One region of the Acidovorax sp. FW305-C-20-28 genome, then DNA from elsewhere that is predicted to be linked to it. Evidence: riboswitches for the same ligand, from Rfam matches in the RefSeq annotation. Region 1 holds a riboswitch; the other holds the start of a gene.
The links. Region 1 has a riboswitch for thiamine pyrophosphate ahead of thiC (phosphomethylpyrimidine synthase ThiC). Riboswitches for the same ligand answer to the same signal wherever they lie in the genome.
Positions count from the first base shown of each region.

Region 2: another riboswitch for thiamine pyrophosphate. It lies ahead of AC3WOH_RS13140 (purine-cytosine permease family protein); the one in region 1 lies ahead of thiC (phosphomethylpyrimidine synthase ThiC).

Region 1 is NZ_JBYSYM010000002.1:322,740-326,145, forward strand. Features, by position in the region: gene ftsZ (cell division protein FtsZ) at 1-6, shown strand, start outside; gene lpxC (UDP-3-O-acyl-N-acetylglucosamine deacetylase) at 137-1,060, shown strand; gene AC3WOH_RS04775 (hypothetical protein) at 1,073-1,246, shown strand; TPP riboswitch at 1,278-1,405, shown strand; gene thiC (phosphomethylpyrimidine synthase ThiC) at 1,539-3,406, shown strand, end outside.
Region 2 is NZ_JBYSYM010000009.1:191,718-195,123, reverse strand. Features, by position in the region: gene AC3WOH_RS13150 (TFIIB-type zinc ribbon-containing protein) at 1-547, shown strand, start outside; gene AC3WOH_RS13145 (hypothetical protein) at 573-1,139, opposite strand; TPP riboswitch at 1,323-1,430, shown strand; gene AC3WOH_RS13140 (purine-cytosine permease family protein) at 1,532-2,815, shown strand; gene AC3WOH_RS13135 (SMI1/KNR4 family protein) at 2,843-3,406, opposite strand, start outside.

The DNA of each region.
Region 1 (3,406 bases):
GATTGAACGCCGGGTGAAGGGGCTGCCCGACGGCTCCTGAGTCTTCTCCCAGGGGCCTTCGGGCCCCTTTTCCATGGGCCTGGGCGCGGTGGTCCTATTGCCAGCGGGGTTGGGCCTGCCCTTTTACAATCGGGGCATGCTCCAGCAACGCACCCTCAAGACCTTGACCCGCGCCGTCGGCGTGGGGCTGCACAGTGGCCAGCGGGTCGAGCTGACCCTGCGGCCGGCCCAGCCCGACACCGGCATCGTGTTCCGCCGGGTCGACCTGCCGCAGCCGGTGGATATTCCGATCCGCGCCGATGCGGTGACCGATACGCGCCTCGCATCGACCATCGGGGTGGGCAGCGCCAAGGTGCATACCGTGGAGCACCTGATGTCGGCCTGCGCCGGTCTGGGGCTGGACAACCTGTATGTGGACATCACGGCCGAAGAGGTGCCCATTCTCGATGGGTCGTCGTCGTCCTTCGTGTTCCTGCTGCAGAGCGCGGGCATCGAGCTGCAGAATGCGCCCAAGCGCTTCATCCGCATCAAGCGGCCCGTGGAAGTGCGCGAGGGCAGTGGGGCCCAGGCCAAGTGGGCGCGCCTGACGCCCTACCATGGCTACAAGCTGAGCTTCGAGATCGATTTCGACCACCCTGCGGTGGATTCCACCGGCCAGCGCGTGGAGTTCGACCTGGGGTCGGGCAACTACAGCCGCGACATCGCACGTGCGCGCACCTTCGGCTTCACGCGCGACGTGGAGATGATGCGCTCCAACGGCCTGGCCCTGGGTGGGGGGCTGGACAACGCCATCGTGATGGACGACTACAAGGTGCTCAACAGCGACGGACTGCGCTACGACGACGAGTTCGTCAAGCACAAGATCCTCGACGCCATGGGCGACCTGTACATCATCGGCCGGCCTCTGCTGGCCGCCTACAGCGCGTTCCGCTCGGGCCATGCGATGAACAACCTGCTGCTGCGCGAGCTGCTCTCGCAGCCCGATGCCTGGGAAGAAGTCACCTTCGAGGACGAGCGCCAGGCACCGCGCGGCTTCGCGCAACCTGCGCGCGCCTGGTAAGCCGGCGGCCCCATGCTGCTGTTTCGCTGGGTCGTCATGGCGCTGCTGCTGGCGGCTGCCGTGTCCTTCGCCTTCTATGCAGGCACGGGCCAGCCGCACTACAAGCGCTGGGGGCTTGTCGTGCTCAAGTGGACGGTCATCGCCGCGGTGTTCTTCTTCGCCGTGGTGATCATCGGGCGCATCTGAAACGCCGCCACAGGGCGGTGTGGCTATACTGGCGCCTGCTCCGGGGTGTGCGAAAGCGCTGAGATGCAAAGGGCCTGATGGTGGATCCGTCAGGCGGCCTGCGAACCCGACGAACTTGATCCGGTTCATACCGGCGGAAGAAGAGCCGACCTTCATGCCTGCGCGCGCACGCCTTTTTTTCGGCTGCCTGGGTGGAGCATGCCGTTCATGCGCCATGCCCTGGCGCGTGCGCGGGGCGCCAGGTCCATTCCGGAGCACATCCCTTTGCCACCGGAACCTGGAGACCTGCCCCATGAATGCACCCGATCCCCTTGCCCGCGAACAATTCGCCGAGCTGCTGGCCGCAACGCGCGAGCCCTTTCCGGCCTCGCGCAAGGCCTACCTGCCTGGCCACCTGCACACCGATCTGCGCGTGCCCGTGCGCGACATCGCGCTGACCAACGGCGAGCAGGTCAGCGTCTACGACACTTCGGGCCCCTACACCGACCCCGAGGCCGTGATCGATGTGCGCCGTGGCCTGGCCAGCGTGCGCGGCGGCTGGATCGCCGGCCGTGGCGATACCGAGGCCTACGAAGGCCGTGCGCCTCTGGCGCTCGACGACGGCCAAAAGAGCGAGGATGCCGTGCGCCTGGCCCAACTGCGCGCCGAGGCCGCGGCCCTGCAGCGCCAACCCCTGCGCGCGCGCAGTGGCGCCAACGTGACGCAGATGCACTATGCGAAGAGGGGCATCATCACGCCCGAGATGGAGTACGTGGCCCTGCGCGAGAACGGCAAGCGTGAGTGGATGGCGCAGTACCAAGCCGATGCAGGCCGTGAACGGCGCCTGGCAGGCAACCCCATGGGCGCCAGCATTCCGCGGGTCATCACGCCGGAGTTCGTGCGCGACGAGGTGGCGCGCGGGCGCGCCATCATCCCCGCCAACATCAACCACCCCGAGGTGGAGCCCATGGCCATCGGGCGCAACTTCCTCGTGAAGATCAACGCCAACATCGGCAATTCGGCCGTCACCTCCAGCATCGAGGAAGAGGTCGAAAAGCTGGTCTGGGCCATCCGCTGGGGCGCCGACAACGTGATGGACCTGTCCACCGGCAAGAACATCCACACCACGCGCGACTGGATCGTGCGCAACAGCCCCGTGCCCATCGGCACCGTGCCCATCTACCAGGCGCTGGAGAAGGTGGGGGGCATCGCCGAGGACCTGACCTGGGCGATCTTCCGCGACACGCTGATCGAGCAGGCCGAGCAGGGCGTGGACTACTTCACCATCCATGCCGGCGTGCGCCTGGCCTACATCCACCTCACGGCGGCGCGGCGCACGGGCATCGTCTCGCGGGGCGGCTCCATCATGGCCAAGTGGTGCATGGCGCACCACCGCGAAAGCTTCCTGTACGAGCACTTCGAGGACATCTGCGACATCATGAAGGCCTACGACGTGTCCTTCAGCCTGGGCGACGGCCTGCGCCCGGGCTGCGCCTCGGACGCCAACGACGAGGCCCAGTTCGCCGAGCTGCACACCCTGGGCGAGCTCACGCAGACCGCCTGGAAGCACGACGTGCAGACCATGATCGAAGGCCCGGGCCATGTGCCCATGCACATGATCCAGGCCAACATGACCGAGCAGCTCAAGACCTGCCACGAGGCGCCGTTCTACACCCTGGGCCCGCTGACCATCGACATCGCGCCGGGCTATGACCACATCGCCTCGGCCATCGGCGCGGCCATGATCGGCTGGATGGGCACGGCCATGCTGTGCTACGTGACGCCCAAGGAGCACCTGGGCCTGCCCGACCGCGACGACGTCAAGCAGGGCATCATCGCTTACAAGATCGCCGCGCACGCGGCCGACGTGGCCAAGGGCCACCCCGGTGCCCGGGCGCGCGACGACGCGCTGAGCCAGGCGCGCTTCGACTTCCGCTGGCAGGACCAGTTCAACCTCGGCCTGGACCCGGAGACGGCCCAGGAGTACCACGACGAGACCCTGCCCAAGGACAGTGCCAAGGTGGCGCATTTCTGTTCGATGTGCGGTCCCAAGTTCTGCTCCATGAAGATCACGCAGGAAGTGCGCGATTTCGCGGCCAGCAAGGGGCTGGCCGAAGGGCAGGCGCTGGTTTCCGGCATGCAGGACAAGGCGGCGGAATTCCAGCGCACCGGGGGGCAGCT
Region 2 (3,406 bases), on a different contig from region 1:
GAAACTCTCGTGCGCCAACTGTTCGGCCCCTCTCGAAATTGAAGGGGATCTGGAGCGCTTCGCATGCAGTTACTGCGGAACCGAGCAGATCGTCAAACGTTCAGGTGGGGTGGTTTGGCTAAAGAAGATCGAAACCGCCATCCGGGATGTACAACAGGGCACGGACCGCACAGCGGCGGAGCTGGCACTGGTGCGGCTGGAGCGCGAGCTGGAAGCAGCCCAGAAAAGCAAGGCAGAGCTGATACGTGAAGCCCAGACAAAGCGCAACCTGGCCCAGGTAGGACGGTTGATGCAGTGCCTTATCCCATTCGTGGCTGTGCTCCTGATAGGCCCTTTGATCATCCTGCTGCTCGATGAATCGTTCAACGGCTCGTCCATCTTTGTCTGGCTTGTGGCTTGTGTGGCTGTCCCAGCGCTCGCTTTCCAGTCGATCAAGGTGCTCCCCATCGATATTCAGCCGGCACTGACCGAGATCGACGCGCGAATCGCGCAAATACAGGAGCGCATTGAGATGAACCGTAGCATTCTGGATGCACCGCCGGCCTGACGGTGTACTGCGGCCATGAACGCCATCAAGTCGGCAGCGTATCCAGAATGCGCCGGTTCGCTTTGATGTGCTCCCGGACCTTGTCGATCTTCTCATCCAAGTGCTCCGTCTCTTGCACCAGATCGATTTTCGGCAGCTTGGTCTCCCGATAGACCAGGGCCGGGGTCCCGATCGCTACGATCCAAAAAACCACGATCTTCAAGATCTCGCCCAGTGTGGACTTCGGCTCGATCGGGCTCACAAAGATCGCCCAGAGGATCACGACGACGAACGTGGCGATGATTGCCATGGTGTGCCTGCCGGTTTTGGCATGCTCCACCCGCAACTGCACCCGATGCACTATCTGTGCCCTCTGGCTCATGAGCTCATCGAGTTCACGGGTCAAGCGCGGCATGGCCAGTTCCGCGGCCGTCCGATCCGTGCCCCTCTGCACTGCGTTGATCGCCGTCTCCAGCTTGCGTGTGGACACCACCCCGCCCGAGTGCTCGACGATCTGCGCCGTTCCGCAGTAGCTGCAGGTGAATCGCTCCAGATCCGCACGCACCTCCAGCGGCGCAGAGCAGTTTGCACAAGACAAGGTCAACAACTGCACGACCATCCCCTCCTTTGAATCGACCGAATCTACCATCGGTGACCGAATGTAAAAGCCCCCAAATGTCGCAGGGGCCCGAATGAAGTGCAGGCGACCTGCGCGTCCTCGGCATACCCGCCACGCTTTCGCGCCGCCCGGCCCGCCACGGCGCGGGCCGCTTTTTTTGTTTCTGGCGATAGAATCGCGGCCAGCTAGGGGTGCCGAAGCCGGGTAACAACCGGTCGAGGCTGAGAGAGTCCCTTTGAACCTGATTGAGATCATCCTCGCGCAGGGAAGCAGTCCGCATACGCCATACCTGGCGCCCTGCCCTCGCGGCTGGTGCGTTGGGGTCCAGCCAGTACGCTGCCGACCCTGCTCTGTCGTCCATTGTCTGAACGGAGAGCCCGACCACCATGTCCGCACATGTTTCCACGACCACCCCTGCCAACGAGGCGCTGGCCCCGGTCAGCCCCGAGCGCCGCGTCTTCCAGTGGCACGACCATGCCTCGCTCTGGTTCAGCCTGGGCGTGGGCCTGCTGGTCATGCAGGTGGGCAGCTACCTCATGCCGGCATTGGGCACCAAAGAGGCATTGATCGCCATCGTCGCCGGCTCCATCGTGGGTGCCGGCCTGTTGGGCTGGGTGGCCAAGCTCGGTTGCGACAGCGGGCTGGCGAGCGCGGGGCTGATGCACGCGGTCTACGGCCGCACGTTTGCCGGCCTGCCCATCATCCTGAACATCGTGCAGCTCGTGGGCTGGGGCACGTTCGAGCTGGTGGTGATGAGCGAGGCCACGGTGGCCATCGGCCGCCAGGCGGGCAGCATGGCCGGCGGGCAATGGCCGGTATTGGCCACGCTGCTGTGGGGCGGCGTGGTGGTGCTGCTGATCAGCGCATCGATGGTGCAGCTGGTACGCAAGCTGATCGCGCGCGTGGCGCTGCCGCTGGTAGTGCTGTCGCTGCTGTGGCTGAGCTGGCAGTTTCTCTCGCTGGCCAACGCGCAGGGCTTTGCGCAGTTGTGGAATCGACCCGGCACCGGCGGCATGGGCGTGCTGCCCGCGCTGGACCTGGTGATCGCCATGCCGATCTCGTGGCTGCCGCTGGTGGCCGACTATGCGCGCCATGGCAAGAGCGGCAACTCGGCGCTGCGCGGCACCTGGCTGGGCTATGCGCTGGCCAATATATGGTGCTATACGCTGGGCGTGCTGGTGGCGCTGACCTTGCCCAGCAAGGACCTGGTGCAGGCCCTGCTGCTGGCCCAGGGCGGGCTGATCGCGCTGTCACTGATCCTGATCGACGAAGTGGACAATGCCTACGGCGACACCTACTCGGGCGCTGTATCGGCCCACAGCCTGCTGCCACGCTGGGGCGTGCGCCGCTGGGGCGTGGTGATGGCCGTGGCCTGCACGGCCCTCGCACTGGTGCTGCCCATGCACAGCCTGGAACCCTTTTTGCTGTTGCTCAGCTCGGTGTTCGTGCCGCTGTTCGGCGTGATCCTGGGCCGCCTGGCCTTTGGCACCGATGCACCGGCGCTGCTGGCACGCGTCCCCCAGGTGAACTGGCTGCCCGTGGGCCTCTGGCTGCTGGGCATTGCGGTCTACCACGTGGCGCCGCTGGTGCTGCCGGGCGCAGGCTCGGCGCTGCCGGCGCTGGCCTTCAGCTTTGGGGCGGCCTGGGCCACACGCCCCAGGGCCGCTTGAGGCTGGCTGCGCCGCCAGGGGCGGCGCTTACCAGTGGTTTTCCGCCAGCCGACGGCCCAGCTCTGCAGTGCACTTGCGGATGCGGGGTTCCAGCAGGTCGTCCAGGGACAGGGTCACGGTGCCAACGTGGTGGTACAGCTCGTTCCACTCGCGCTCCCCGGTATCGTGGCCATAGACCAACGGGAAGAAGCTACCGTTGCGGTGGAATGCCAGGAAGGTGGTGTCGCCATGGCCATAGCTGTGGCTGACCTCGCCGAACAGCACCATGTCCTCGCGCAGAGGCCTGAGTTGCTCGGGTGGCAGGTGGTTGTCGAACTCGGCCGGCGATCCATAGGTGGTCAGGCCGCCATAAAGGAAAGGCCATTCGGGGCGCTTGCTGCTGTACTGGCCGGGCGGGCGGATCAATTCCTCGATCGGCGGAATGCGCACGCTGCAGTAGCGGTATTCCTCGAAGACGTCGAATCCGCCGTGGTTCAGGTACAGCGCCTTGAGCGGGCCGGGCAGCGCAAAGCCGATGCGCTGCTCGAAGGCATCGATCGCGGCCGGCGTTTCCGGCCCGTGCTCGGTGGTGCCGTAGAAACTCTCGATATC